DNA from 4 places in the Sphingobium sp. TomMM35A genome. Region 3 is predicted to be linked to each of the others. Evidence: predicted binding sites of a transcription regulator. Region 3 holds the regulator's gene; each other region holds the start of a gene.

Region 1 (3,557 bases), 320 kb from region 3:
TTCAGATAGTCGAGGCCGACATTGTTGAGGAAGCCGAGGCGCTCGACAATTTCCTTGAGGATGGCCTTGGCGATCTGGTTCTGCTGGTCGGTGAGCTGGGCGGGGAGGGTGGAGAAGAAGCCGAGCGCGTCCACCACCGAGCGGCGGGTGGACATGGAGATGTCCTCGCCCGCGATCTTGACGGCGCGGGCTTCGGGCTTGAGGCGGGCGCCGTGGCAGGTCTCGCACGGCATGGCGGTCTGGTACTTGCTCAGTTCCTCGCGCATCCAGGCGGAGTCCGTCTGGAGGAGGCGACGGTTCAGGTTGCCGATGACGCCTTCGAAGGGTTTCTTGACCTCGTAGGATTTTTTGCCGTCGACGAAGCGCAGGGTGACGGGCTTGCCTGCGGTGCCGTGGAGGATGATGATTTTGACCTCCTGGGGGAGATCAATCCAGGGCGTTTCAAGGTTGAAGCCGAACTCCTTGGCGAGGGAGCCGAGGACTTGCATATAATAGGGGCTGGGCGGATTGGATTTGGCCCAGGGGACGATGGCGCCCTTCTTGAGGGTGAGATGCTCGTTGGGGACTACGAGTTCGGGGTCGAACTCCTGCCGTTCTCCGAGGCCGTCGCAGGCTGGGCAGGCGCCTTGCGGGGCGTTGAAGGAGAAAAGGCGGGGTTCGATTTCCGGGATGGTGAAGCCGCTGACGGGGCAGGCGAATTTTTCGCTGAAGACGATGCGGTTGGGGGGGGCTTCGGCGCCTTTCAGGGTGCCTTCGCGCTTGGGGATAGCCCCCACCCCCGGCCCCTCCCCTGAAGGGGAGGGGAGAATGTCGGCCACGGTCCCGTCCGCCAGGTCCACATAAGCCAGGCCGTCGGCGAGCTTGAGCGCCTGTTCGAAGCTGTCGGCTAGTCGGGTGCCCATGTCGGCGTCCACGGCTAGGCGATCGACGACGACTTCGATGTCATGCTTGTATTTCTTGTCGAGGGCGGGGGCGTCCTCGATCAGGTACATTTCGCCGTCGATGCGGACGCGGGTGTAGCCCGCCTTCTGCCACTCCAGCAGCTCCTTCTTATACTCGCCCTTGCGGCCGCGCACGACGGGGGCGAGGAGGTAGAAGCGGGTGCCTTCGGGGAGCTGCATGACGCGATCGACCATCTGGCTGACGGTCTGGGCGCTGATCGGCTCGCCGGTCGCGGGGGAATAGGGGACGCCGACGCGCGCCCAGAGGAGGCGCATATAGTCGTAGATTTCCGTGACGGTCGCGACGGTGGAGCGCGGGTTGCGGCTGGTCGTCTTTTGTTCGATCGAGATGGCGGGGGAGAGGCCGTCGATATGCTCGACGTCCGGCTTCTGCATCATCTCAAGGAACTGGCGGGCGTAGGCGGAGAGGGACTCCACATAGCGGCGCTGACCCTCGGCATAGATGGTGTCGAAGGCGAGGGAGGATTTGCCCGAGCCCGAAAGCCCGGTGATGACGATCAGGCTGTCGCGGGGGAGATCGACGTCCACGCCCTTGAGATTATGTTCGCGCGCGCCGCGTACGGAGATTGTGGTCAGACTCATGGGGGCGTGTTGTTCCAGATTTGTTCTGATGGGGCAAGTTTATCGCGCGGATATGGGATAGCGGATGGCGGCTCGCAAGCGGGGCATGCCTTCCGGCGCGAGCGTGCGGCGGATCGTCGAAAGAGAAAGCGAAATTAACCTGTTTAGGTGTATAAGGAACTTCATGGGAAGGCCGTAACGGCGGCGTCTTCCGAGTCCAGAGACATGAGAAATCCCGGATAGCCCGACAGCATCCCGGATACGCCCCCGGCCATCCCTTGCGCCGGGGGCGTTTTACTGTTCACGCCGATTTCGGTGAACGGTGTTTTACGCTACGACAACAAGGCTTTTCCGGGTCGACAGCTGCTTTTGTTGGGAGTATTTCGGCACCCGCCGGAAGGACTGACGGGTCCCAGCCCTCCGGTTGATCGCGGGCAAGGTCGCCTTCAAGAGCGACAAGGCCGCAGCAGTTCAATTGAGGGGGACCAATCATGACTTTTTTTGCCAAGCGCAGCGGCGCGTTGCTCGCCGCTTTGTCTGCGACCCTGTTCATGGGCGCGGCGGCACAGGCTGGCGCCATTCCGTTCGAATCCAACGGCCGTACCGTGGAGGTGCGCTATGGCGATCTGGACCTGTCGAAGAAGTCGGGTCAGCGGGAGCTGACCGCGCGTGTCCGCCGCGCTGCCGTGAAGGTCTGTCCGGGGCGTACGATGAAGGATCTGCGCGCCTGCCAGATCGCGGCGGTGGATCATGTCCGTGAGCCGATGGCTATCGCGATCGCAAAGGCGCAGGGCGGGGATGCGAGCCGCTTTGCTGAGGTTGGCAAGGACAAGGTGCCGGGCGCGGGGAATTGAGCGTCCGCGTTTAAAGGGTGACCAGCTCTTCGTCGCTGGCGTTGCGCTGGCCCACCCCCTAACCCCCTCCCGCCTGCGGGAGGGGGGACAATGAAGCTAGTCTGAAGCTGTCTGTATGAAGATGCTCCCTTGGAACCGGCCATCGGGAATGGCCGTTGATCCTGCGTGGCGCGCGGTGTTCGCTGCGCCAAGGAGAGAAAGATGAGCGACAAGACCGATATTCGTCCCAACAGCCGTGAAGAGGCGCATGATGAGCGCCCCACGGATGCGCAGGACCATGCCGTCACCGCCGAGGAGCAGCTGGAAGAAGGATTGATGGACAGCATGGATGCGTCCGATCCGCCATCGGCGACCAAGCCGGGCGATCATGGCGATCCGGTTCCTTCATCGGGCTTCCAGGAAGAAGATGATGAGGATGAGAAGGCCGGGCGATAGACGGCGGCGATATTGATGATATGATCGATGGGCGAGGCGAACCGGATCGGCGGTGGCCGGGCGGTTCGCCGAGCGCACGACGCTGAAAAAGGTGAGAGGAGCCTTATTGATGCCGACTTCCGCTACTCCCGCGATCGAACGCATTGCCCGGGTGCTGGCCGGACGCCAGCTGAGCCTGAATGGCGAGGGCAGCGATCCGCACGCGTCGGGCGCGGTGGATGCGAGCTGGCAGGACCATGTGGATGATGCCTATGCGATCCTCCACACGCTGCGCGAACCCGATGAGCAGATGGCGCAGGCGGGCGACGTTGCCGTGTGGCGCAGCATGATCGGCGCGGTGCTGGAACGGCGGCCCTGACGCGGCATTGGCGGTGCGGCCCGCCCATGCCATAGAGAGCGGATGAGCGGGCCGGGCCTCAAGATCAAGATACAGCTTTATTGTGGCGACGAGATCGCCATGGGGCCGGGCAAGGCCGACCTGCTCGACGCGATCGTCAGCGAGGGATCGATTTCGGCGGCCGGGCGGAAGCTGAAGATGAGCTATCGCCGCTGCTGGATGCTGGTGGACGTGATGAACCGGTGCTGGTCTGCGCCACTGGTGGCGACGTCGAGCGAAGGCGCGGTGCTGACGGAACTGGGGCTTAGCGTGCTTTCCCAATATCGCGGATTGCAGAAGGCCGCGGCGAGCGCGGCGGGACGGTCGCACTGGCCCGACCTGGCGCGGGAGTTGCGGGGCGCGCCGCTG
Region 2 (3,557 bases), 1.3 Mb from region 3:
GATCGCCGCCATGCCCCGGCTTGTCCGCGCCCGCCCCAGGGTGAAGCTGCTGCTCGTCGGTGGCGGACCCTGTGAACGGGCGCTGAGGGATCAGGCGACAGCTTCGCCCTTTGCCGACCATATCGTCTTCGTCGGACGCGTGCCGCATGACGAGGTCGAGGATTATTATGCGCAGGTCGATGTGCTCGCCTATCCGCGCAAGGCGATGCGGCTCACCGATCTTGTGACTCCCCTCAAGCCGCTGGAGGCGATGGCGCAGGGGCGGCTGGTGGCGGCTTCCAATGTTGGCGGCCATCGCGAACTGATCGAGCATGGGGTGACCGGCACGTTGTTCACGCCTGGTGATCCGGCCGCGATCGCGTCTGCATTGGCGGAAATGTTCGCCGATCGGGGCTTCTGGGATGATCGCCGTGCAACGGCGCGCGCCTTTGTCGAGCGGGAACGTAACTGGTCGTCAAATATTCTGCGCTATCAGCCGGTTTATGAGCGGTTGCTGGCGCAGCGGCCCGCCCATGTCCGTGCCGCCGCATGAGTGGGAGCTTGATTGTAGGACGATCTCATCAAGCGATGACCCCGGCCATATTGGCGGGGATCGCGGTGGGCATGATCCTGCTGACAATGCCCGCCGGGCTGGTCGAGACGATCGTGGCGTCCAGCGGCCTGAGCGAGGCCATGCCCGCTGCCGCGCCGCCATTGGGGTTGAAGGCACGCTTGCTGCTCGCCGGGTTCGGCGCGCTGATGGCGACAGGCGTTGCATGTTTGGGCGCTGCGCCAGTGCCGATGAAAAAGGATCGACGCCGTCACAGCGTCACGGGAGTGAGTGATATGGGTTTTGCATTGCCGAAGCTGAACTGGCTGTCTCGCGGCCGGGCGACCGGAGCGTCCAGAATATCGCGCCCGCTGGCGCGCCGTGCTGACGCGCATCCCGATGCGCCTGCACGTACGCCGATCTTCGCCAGCCGGGACTTTGGCGGGCTGGAGATCTTCCCCCGGATCGCGCCCGCGCGCGGGGAGCAACCGGAAGTGCCTGAGGTCGAAGAGCAGGCGATCATCCAGCCGGGCCTATCCTCTTTTGAAGAAGCTGGCCACGATGAGCCCACCTATGCCGAGTTCGAGGATATTGCTCCTCCTGCTCCCGTAGAAGCGACTCGGACGGAGGCTCCCGTATCGGCGATGCCGTCCCTTGCCGAGTTGACGGCCCGGTTCGAAAGGGGGCTAGCCGAACGCGTGCGGGGAAGCAGGACGGCTCTCGAGGCCGACGTCATTGCGGACATGCCCGTCGAACAGCGCGTCCCGGTGCGGGATCATGTCGAGGATGACGTCGATCAGGCGCTGCGGGCCGCGCTCGGCACATTAAGGGCCATGGCAGACCGCACGCGCTGATCCCCGCCGCTCACCAGTCTTCGATGGTGAGCGCGGAAAGCTCGATCCGTTCCTGATCGGCAGCCGAGCGGCCGCCGTCAATCTTGATGTCGGCAACGAAATGCCGGGTCAGGGACCACTCGGCATCCTCCAGCCCTAAGGCGAAGCGTGCCCGCCTTTCCTTCGCGTCCGGCCCAGTCATCCGCAGGGCGATGACGTGCCGACGTCCCTGAAACAAGGCGCTGGCCCATGGGCGGCTGGTCGCCCGCTCAATGCTGGCGGGCTCGCCTGCGCGTTCGATGAGTTGCGCGAGCAGCCGTGGCAGCGGGTCAGTGCTGCGGCGCATTCCTTCGTTTGCGACCGGACCTCGGCTCTGGCGGAGATGATCCATACTTGTCATTGGCCCGCGCTCCTGCGATATGTGTTCATGAAATGTTCTATACGTCTCTTGATCCGTTCCCCCGGCTCCCGCCCTTGGCGCAGGTCGAATACCAACCGCGGATCGCGGACGCTCTCCCGGCCAAAGCGGGTTGCTGGAATGCCGTTGTCCCGCAGGAACTTCTCTACGGCGCGAATCAACATGCGTTTCAATCTCCCTCTGCAACAGGATTCGCCCGCCGCGAATCTCTAGGATGTTTCCTATCTGTTCCTGCATTTCCTACTTGTCTAGGAAAAATCCTATCGATAGGATTCTGTCATGGCCGTTGATTTGGAAGATCCGCGCATAGTGCTGGAACGGCTGATCGCCGAACGAGGGGAGAATTATTCTGACCTCTCCCGGCGGCTGAAGCGCAACCCCTCCTATATTCAGCAATTCATCAAGCGCGGGACACCGCGCAAGCTGGATGAGGAAGACCGGCGGATTCTCGCCCGCTATTTTGGCGTTTCCGAGGACGTGCTGGGCGGACCGGCGCGGCAGGAGTTCATGGTGGAACGGAAATCGCGGCCGTTGCCTGCCGTGGTGCCGGTGCCGCGCCTCTCCTTGGGCGCTTCGGCTGGCCCCGGGTCGCTTGACGAGGACGAGCGCGCGGCCGGCGTGATGGCTTTCGACGCGAAATGGTTGCGCCATCTGGGCGTGCGGCCACAGCGCGTTTCGATCATCAGGGTGGACGGCGAATCGATGGCGCCCACGCTCAATGATGGCGATGAGATCATGGTCGATCATGATGATGACGCGATGCGGCTGCGCGACGGCGTCTATGTGCTGCGGCTGGATGGCGTGCTGATGGTGAAGCGGATCGCCATGGGGCCGCGCCGGGGATTGTTCAGCGTGCTCAGCGACAATGTCCATTATCCCGATTGGGTGGATATCGATCCGGCGCTGGTGGCCATCGTTGGCAGGGTCGTCTGGACCGGGCGGCGGCTGGTCTAGAGCGCGCCGCGTTTAATCGGACGCAGGTCGCGCGCTCTGGTTTTTGTTATCGCATCGTTTGAAGCGCGAACCCGGTCCCCACTTTTGCGCACGATGCTCTAGCTTGGCGCGATGGCGAAGGCTTCCTATGTGCGGACGGCGCAAGGAGGCTCCGATTGAACGACAATGACGCGGTGATCCGCAAGGCGATCGAATGGCATGGCCAGCCGATGGCGCTGGCCACGGTCGTATCGACATGGGGATCTGCGCCCCGGCCGCGCGGCAGCCATATGATCGTCCATGGCGATGGCCGCTTCGAAGGCAGCATTTCGGGCGGCTGTGTCGAAGCGGACGTGCTGCAACGCGCCGCGGACGTCATCGCCGGGCGTGCTGCGCATGTCGAACGCTATGGCGTTGCCGATGGCGATGCGTGGGCCGTGGGGCTTCCATGCGGGGGCGAGATCAGCGTGCTGGTGCAGCCAGTAGCCGAGGGGATTTTCGCGCCGCTGCTCTTCGACCGGATTGCGCAGGCGCGGCATGAGGGGCGGGCGCTCACCCTTTCCACCGACCTTGGCACAGGCATCACCCGTGAGGGCGTGGTCGAGGGTCAGTTCCAGAACCGGTACGATCCGCCGCGCCAGTTGCTGATCGTAGGCGCGGTGCAGATTGCCCAATCCTTATGCGCGCTCGCGCAAGCCATGGGGGTGAGGCCTGTGGTGATCGATCCCCGAGGCCGCTTCCTGACGCAGGAGCGTTTCCCGGGCGTCGAGTTGGACGATCGCTGGCCCGATGAAGCCATTGCAGCGCGAAGGCCGGGTGAAGCGACGGCGGTCGTGACGCTCAG
Region 3 (3,557 bases):
GGGCCGAGGTTCCGACGGTTCGGTCCTGTGTTGCCGCGCTGCTCGTGCTCGGCGGGCTTGCGCTTGGCCGCGAGGCAATCACGCTGCGATTGATAGCTGCCGGAGCGTTAGTTGTTCTGCTGCTGTGGCCAGAAGCTTTGGTAGGCCCCAGCTTTCAGATGAGCTTCGGGGCGGTGATCGCGCTCGTGGCCTTGAGTGAGCATCCTCGCTTCCGCGCTTTTGCGGCGGCTCGGGAGGAGGCAGGGTTTCGGCGATTGATGCGGCACCTGGTCATACTCCTTCTTTCCGGTTTCGCGGTGGAACTGGTTCTCGCACCGATCGCGCTGGCGCATTTCCACAAGGCGGGAGTGTTGGGCGCTTTCGCCAATCTCATCGCTATTCCCCTGACCACCTTTGTCGTGATGCCGCTTGAAGCGATCGCCTTGTTGCTGGACGTCGCGGGTCTGGGCGCTCCGGCTTGGTGGCTCACCGGCCGAGCGCTCGAACTGCTGTTGATGATCGCCCATGGCGTGGCGGCAAGTTCGTGGGCGGTCGTTACCGCGCCGGTCGTTCCAAACTTTGTTTTTGGGATGATGGTGCTGGGCGGGCTTTGGTGCCTGCTCTGGCGGAATGCCTGGCGCTGGTGTGGTTTAGTGCCCGTTGCCGCGGGCGTCGCCGTCATTGTGCTGAGTTCACCTCCGGACATTCTCGTCACGGCTGATGGACGGCATGTAGCGGTGCGGGAGCAGGATGGCAGCATGGCGATCCTGCGTGAGCGGGCAGGCGATTATGTCCGGGACATGATCGCCGAGAGCGCAGGTTATGAGGGGACTTTGAGCCCGATCGCGGCACTGCCCGAAGCGCGCTGTTCGATTGACCTCTGCCTGGTCGCCATCAGGGGAGGAGGGCGCCTGTGGCAGTTGCTGGTAACGAGGACAGGCGTCGTCGTTCCGAGGGAAAGCCTGCAACGGGACTGTGCGCGCGCGGACATAGTTATCGCGGATCGCCGCCTGCCCGCCTGGTGCCGTCCGCGCTGGCTGAAAGCGGACCGGCGGATGTTGGCGCGCACGGGCGGGCTGGCAATCGATCTTGATGGAGGGACGGTACGGACTGCCAAGAAGGCGGGCGACGCACATCCGTGGGTTGTGCAGCCGTCCTACTTACCGTCCCGCCACAAGTCCGATCAATTATATCGCCGCAGCAATCCCGCGAGCTTGCCCTGAATGCGCACCTGCTTGGGATCGTAGATCTGCGCTTCATAAGCGCTGTTCGCCGGGTCAAGCCTGACCTTCGGCCCTTGCCGATGGAAATATTTGAGCGTCGCTTCGCTTTCCTCGATCAAGGCAACGACGATCTGGCCTTCGCGAGCCACTTCGGTCCGCTGGATCAGCGCGAAATCGCCATCGAGAATGCCTGCGTCGACCATAGAGTCACCGGAGACCTCCAGAGCATAATGGTCCCCAGCACCCAGCAGTGCCGCTGGAACGGACAGCATATTCTGTCCTTCCATGGCTTCGATCGGAACACCCGCCGCGATCCTGCCGTGCAGCGGAATTTCGATCACGTCATTTGCGGCGATCGGAGGCTTTGCAGCCAGTTGAGGCTTGGGCGGAGAGACGGCCTTGGGCGCGCGGTTCATCGCTTCGGGCAGCTTCAGCACTTCGAGTGCGCGTGCGCGATTTGGCAGGCGGCGGATGAATCCGCGCTCTTCCAGCGCATTGATCAACCGGTGTATCCCGGATTTTGATCGCAGGTCCAAAGCTTCCTTCATCTCCTCAAAAGAAGGCGAAACACCGCCTTCCTCGAGCCGATTTTGAATGAAGCTCAGCAATTCCTGTTGCTTAGGCGTCAGCATGCCCGCTTGTCCTCCATGGAACGGATGGAGAACGCATAGGAAACGGAAGGGGGCGAGTCAAGCGGCTTGCGCCAAGCGTAACGAAAGGAACGGACCTGCGTCACAGCCGTTCAATAGCCGCCTTCCTAAAGAGGGTGAATAGGAGAGAATGATGGCGAACCAGAACAACCAGGACAGCAATCAGCGCCGCCAGCAGGGTGGCGACCGTTCCAGCCAGGGCGGCCGTCAGCAGCAGCAGGAAAACCGTCAGGGTCAGATGGGCGAAAGCCACAAGGACAAAGGCGGACAAGGCAAGCAGCAGCGCTGATCGACCTATTGGTTGAAGCATGGGAAGGGGTCGCGTCGCGGCCCCTTTCTCTTTGCTAAAGCGGCAGGATGGTGACTTGCTCTCCGGCGGTTGCCGGGGACGAACCTGCGGGCCGCACGATAAGGCATTCCGCTTGGGCGAGCGCAGCGGTCGCAGCGCTGTCCTGCGAGGTGACCGACACCAGCCCATCGGCAGTGTGGAAGGCGCGGAGATAATCATCGCGCTCGCCCGTCGCCGGAAGCGGCGCTGCAAGTGATGCGATCGCGGAGCGCGGGAGCGGATCCGCCGCACCGGCCAGGTGGCGGACGAGCGGCAGCAGGAACAGCGTGGCGGTCACGAAAGCGGATACGGGGTTTCCGGGCAGGCCAAGGAAGATGCTGTGCCCGAGCTTTCCGGCCATCAGAGGCTTGCCGGGCCGCATGCGGATCTTCCAGAAATCGAGACTGCCGCCCGCTGCGGCAAAGGCCGGGCGAACCAGATCATGATCACCAACCGACGCCCCGCCGGTCGAAAGGATGATGTCGGCCTTGGCGGAGTTTTCCAGCGCCTTGGTCAATGCTTCGAGGTCGTCGGGGATGATGCCGATGTCGATCACCTCCGCTCCTATGGCGCCGAGCATCGCAGCAAGCATGGGCGCGTTTGAGCAAGGGAGGCAGCCGGGCGGGGTGGGCGCTCCGGGGGGGACAAGTTCATTGCCGGTGGAGATCAGGGTGACGCGGGGTCTGGCGCCGACCGGAAGGCTTCCATGTCCGCCCAGGACGGCGAGCGCGATCTGGGCTGGGCCGAGCGCTGCTCCGGCTGACAGGAGCCGTTGGTTCACGGAAAAATCCGTCGCGGTGGCTCGAACATGCCGCCCTGCCTTCAGCACGTCGCCGCGCGGATATAGGAGTCCATCGCGAAGCTCGGCATCTTCCTGGATCAGGATGGCGTCCGCTCCGGGAGGAAGTGGCGCGCCGGTGAAAATGCGGCAGCTCTCCCCGGCCGCCAGTGCCGGGGGAAGGGCTGCTCCCGCCGTGCTTTCGATGGCGATCCGCCAGGGGCCGGGCCATTCTGCTGCCCTGATCGCGTAGCCGTCCATCGCGGAGAGATCGGCCCAGGGTTGGTCGCGCAGGGCAAATATATCGCGTGCCAGCCACCGGCCTGCACAGGCAGATGCCGTCACTTCTTCCTCTGGCAGGCGGCTGCCCAGCGCGAGCAGGCGAGCCTGAGCCTCCGCGACCGGGAGCAGGCTCATGGGGCCCGCCAGTCGCCCGACTTACCGCCCGATTTGGCAAGCAAGCGAACGTTGCCGATAACCATGGCTTTATCCAGGGCCTTTGCCATGTCGTAGATGGTGAGCAGCGTTGCGGAGGTGGCGGTGAGTGCTTCCATCTCAACGCCTGTCTGTCCAGCGCTTCTCGCAGTGGCCGTCACCGT
Region 4 (3,557 bases), 1.9 Mb from region 3:
GAATGAACTTCTTGAACGATCAAGCGTTTATGCTGGTCCGCGCGTCGATGATAAGATAGCGAGCGTGACGAAATAGGGGATCGCACATGTCGGACAGCAAGACCATCCTGGTGGTCGAAGATGAAGCAATGATCGGCATGATGCTGGAAGATTATCTCGAAACATTGGGATATCGCCTGCACGCGGTTGCCGTTTCGGTGGATGAGGCGTGCGATCAGGCGCGCAGGGGCGGCTTTGACGCGGCGCTGCTCGACTGCAATTTGCAGGGCGAGAAAAGCTGGCCCGTGGCCGACATATTGGCCGAGACTGGAATTCCCTTCATCTTCGCCACGGGCGGCATGGCTGATGATGTGCCATCAGGTCATGCGGATCGGCCGACGCTGGCGAAACCCTATACGATCGGCGCGGTCGAGCGGGCGCTGGCGAAGGTGCTTTCCGCCTAAATAGGAAATTTCCGTTCCCCTCTTGTTCTTTGAGAACAAAGCGGATACGTAGTGGCCAAGGCGCCACTTAATCGGCGCTTCCGCTTGACAGGGGATAGGCCGATGACAGCAATGCTCTCACTCATCGATTCCAAGAAGACAGGGACAATGGACAGACAGAAAGCATTGGAAGCGGCCCTTTCCCAGATCGACCGCGCCTTCGGCAAGGGTTCGGCGATGAAGCTGGGTAGCCGCGAGAAGATCGAGATCGAGGCGATTTCGACGGGATCGCTGGGGCTCGATATCGCGCTCGGCATTGGCGGCTTGCCGCGCGGGCGCATTATCGAAATCTATGGCCCGGAAAGCTCGGGCAAGACCACGCTGGCGCTGCATGCCATTGCAGAGGCGCAGAAGACGGGCGGCGTTGCAGCTTTTGTCGACGCGGAACATGCGCTCGACCCGGTCTATGCCAAGAAGCTGGGCGTCGATATCGACGAACTGATCGTGTCGCAGCCCGACACTGGTGAACAGGCGCTGGAGATCGTCGATACGCTGGTGCGGTCGAACGCGATCGACGTGCTGGTGGTGGACTCGGTGGCCGCGCTGGTGCCCCGCGCCGAAATCGAAGGCGAGATGGGCGACAGCCATGTCGGCCTTCAGGCGCGCCTGATGAGCCAGGCGTTGCGCAAGCTCACGGGATCGATTTCGCGGTCGAAATGCCTTGTCATCTTCATCAACCAGGTGCGCATGAAGATCGGCGTTATGTACGGCAATCCGGAAACGACGACGGGCGGCAACGCGCTTAAATTCTATGCATCAGTCCGCCTCGACATCCGCCGCACCGGCCAGATCAAGGATCGCGACGATATCGTGGGCAATGCGACCCGCGTGAAGGTGGTGAAGAACAAGGTGGCCCCGCCGTTCAAGCAGGTCGAATTCGACATCATGTATGGCGAAGGCGTTTCCAAGATCGGGGAGATCCTCGATCTAGGCGTCAAGGCCGGCATCGTCGAAAAGTCGGGCGCATGGTTCTCCTACGACTCCGTTCGCATCGGGCAGGGCCGGGAAAATGCCAAGACTTTCCTCAAGGAACATCCGGAGATGGCCGAACGCCTGGAACGCGCCATCCGCGGCAAGACCGAGGAAGTTGCTGAAGGTATGATGACAGGACCTGAACCGGATGACGACGGCGAATGAGGCGCGCTAGTACCTGCGTTTTTTATGAATAGTGAAAGGCCTGTCTGCGCATGTCGCAGCGGGCCTTTCTTGATTCTCGTACGTTGGCGCTGAGAGTTCTGCCCGCTCCCTCAACGGCAATGCATCCCTGATTGACAGGGTTCGTCGGAGGATCGAAAAGAACATAAGAAGAACATTCTTATGGTCGAGTCGGTAAAAACCCTTGCAGCCCTCAGGCGGCATATCGCATCGCTGGAAGGCATTCCGGCGATGGAGGCTGGTGCGCCGGTGGAGACGGGACATGGTCTGTTCGATCAGGCCTTGCAAGGCGGTCTGGCGCGCGGGCGGCTGCATGAGCTTTTCGGCGGTGACGAGGATGAAGGCGCGGCAGCGGGCCTGTCGTTGATCCTTGCTCATCTGGCGGCGGGCGATTTGCCGCTCTTCTGGCTGCGGCTTGCCAAGGGGGCGGGCGGGCAGCCCTATGGGCCGGGACTTGCGGAACTGGGAATTGATCCGGCGCGGCTGCTGATCGGGGCGATGAAGGATGAGGCGCTGTTGCTGCGGGCGGCGGTCGATGCCTTGCGCTGCCCGGCGCTGGGTGCGCTGGTCATCGAACTGCGCGGGCGCGCGCCGCTCATGGACCTGACGGCAAGCCGCCGCCTGGCGCTGGCGGCGGAAACCTCGGGAGTCACGGCCTTCCTATTGCGGATCGGCGGCGATCCCGTGCCGAGCGCGGCGGAGACGCGGTGGCGGGTGGAGGCCGCGCCTTCCCTGCCTTTGCCGGGCAACGCGCCGGGCATGAGCGCCTTTTCACTCCACCTGCTGCGCCGCCGGTCGGGGCCGGACGGCATGACATGGCGGATGGTGTGGAATGCCGAGCGGGGAGATTTTGGAGAAGAGTGCGATGAACGCCATGAGCATGGATGGGCAAGCGGAGGACGCGCTGAAGAGGCGGCGCTACCTGGCGCTGTGGTTCCCCTTCCTGGCGGTCGACCGGCTGCGCATCGCGCGGCCTGATCTGTGGCAGGCGCAGGCCGGTGCCGGGCCGGTCGCCATCGTCGAGTCCATGCGCGGGGCGATGCGTCTTGTCACGCCGGACGCCGACGCGCTGGCGCTGGGCCTGAGCGCGGGCATGACGCTGGCTGATGCGCGGGCGCAGGAGCCCGACCTTGTCAGCTTCGAAGCTGATCACCACGCCGATCAGGATTGGCTGGAGCGGCTGTGCGATGGATGCGCGCGCTATACGCCGGCGGCGGCGATCGATCCGCCGCATGGGCTGATGCTGGACATCACCGGCTGCGCGCATCTGTGGGGCGGGGAGGAGGCCATGGCGCGTGAGGCGGTGGACCGGTTCGAGCGGCACGGCATGGAGGTGCGTCATGCGATGGCGGGCACGGCGGAGGGAGCCCATGCGCTGTGCCGCTTTTCCGCAGGACCAGCGCCCGATGAAGAGGCTGCCTTGCGCCGCCTGCCGGTGGAGGCGCTGGAGTTGGAGCAGGAAAGCAGCGTGGCGTTGCGGCGTGCGGGGCTGCGCACCATCGGCGACCTTGCCGCCAGACCAGCCGCAACCCTGGCGGCGCGTTTTGGCGAGGAGGCGGTGGATGCGCTGCACCGCCTGTTGGGTCTGGGGCATCGTCCGCTTAGCCCCCGCCGCCCACGCCCTGTGCTGCGGATCGAGCGCCGTTTCGCAGAACCGGTGGGCAGCACCGCCTATGCGCTGCAACGGGTCGAGGAGATGGCAGCGGAAGCCTGCGAACGGCTGACCGAGAGGGGCGCAGGTGGGCGGCGGTTCGAGCTGTTGTTCTTCCGCACCGATGGTCTCGCCTTTCCACTGCGGGTAGAGACCGGCCTGCCGGTGCGCGACGCGCCCGCGATCATGCGGCTGGTGCAGGAGCGGATCGACAGCCTGTCCGATCCGCTCGACCCCGGTTTCGGCTTCGACATGCTGCGCCTTACCGT

Evidence for each region. The regulator LexA, encoded in region 3, represses DNA repair genes until DNA is damaged. The targets are predictions, from matches to a motif close to GTTCCNCNCTTGTTCT.
Region 1: uvrA (excinuclease ABC subunit UvrA) is a predicted target of LexA. The motif match lies at 1,556-1,571, and genes of this name have one in related genera.
Region 2: ACYU8T_RS09785 (S24 family peptidase) is a predicted target of LexA. The motif match lies at 1,997-2,012, and genes of this name have one in related genera.
Region 4: ACYU8T_RS12685 (ImuA family protein) is a predicted target of LexA. The motif match lies at 1,778-1,793, and genes of this name have one in related genera.

What each region holds. Positions count from the first base shown of each region.
Region 1 covers NZ_BSRC01000001.1:326,410-329,966, forward strand. Annotated here, with positions in the region: gene uvrA (excinuclease ABC subunit UvrA) at 1-1,544, opposite strand, end outside; gene ACYU8T_RS01750 (UrcA family protein) at 2,015-2,377, shown strand; gene ACYU8T_RS01755 (hypothetical protein) at 2,579-2,812, shown strand; gene ACYU8T_RS01760 (hypothetical protein) at 2,922-3,170, shown strand; gene ACYU8T_RS01765 (winged helix-turn-helix domain-containing protein) at 3,213-3,557, shown strand, end outside.
Region 2 covers NZ_BSRC01000001.1:1,950,133-1,953,689, reverse strand. Annotated here, with positions in the region: gene ACYU8T_RS09805 (TIGR04063 family PEP-CTERM/XrtA system glycosyltransferase) at 1-532, shown strand, start outside; gene ACYU8T_RS09800 (hypothetical protein) at 568-1,383, shown strand; gene ACYU8T_RS09795 (hypothetical protein) at 1,394-1,762, opposite strand; gene ACYU8T_RS09790 (hypothetical protein) at 1,759-1,944, opposite strand; gene ACYU8T_RS09785 (S24 family peptidase) at 2,060-2,734, shown strand; gene ACYU8T_RS09780 (XdhC family protein) at 2,890-3,557, shown strand, end outside.
Region 3 covers NZ_BSRC01000001.1:642,425-645,981, forward strand. Annotated here, with positions in the region: gene ACYU8T_RS03190 (ComEC/Rec2 family competence protein) at 1-1,202, shown strand, start outside; gene lexA (transcriptional repressor LexA) at 1,163-1,834, opposite strand; gene ACYU8T_RS03200 (hypothetical protein) at 1,986-2,141, shown strand; gene ACYU8T_RS03205 (molybdopterin molybdotransferase MoeA) at 2,197-3,375, opposite strand; gene moaC (cyclic pyranopterin monophosphate synthase MoaC) at 3,372-3,557, opposite strand, start outside.
Region 4 covers NZ_BSRC01000001.1:2,515,818-2,519,374, forward strand. Annotated here, with positions in the region: gene ACYU8T_RS12670 (hybrid sensor histidine kinase/response regulator) at 1-6, shown strand, start outside; gene ACYU8T_RS12675 (response regulator) at 87-443, shown strand; gene recA (recombinase RecA) at 546-1,619, shown strand; gene ACYU8T_RS12685 (ImuA family protein) at 1,800-2,615, shown strand; gene ACYU8T_RS12690 (Y-family DNA polymerase) at 2,512-3,557, shown strand, end outside.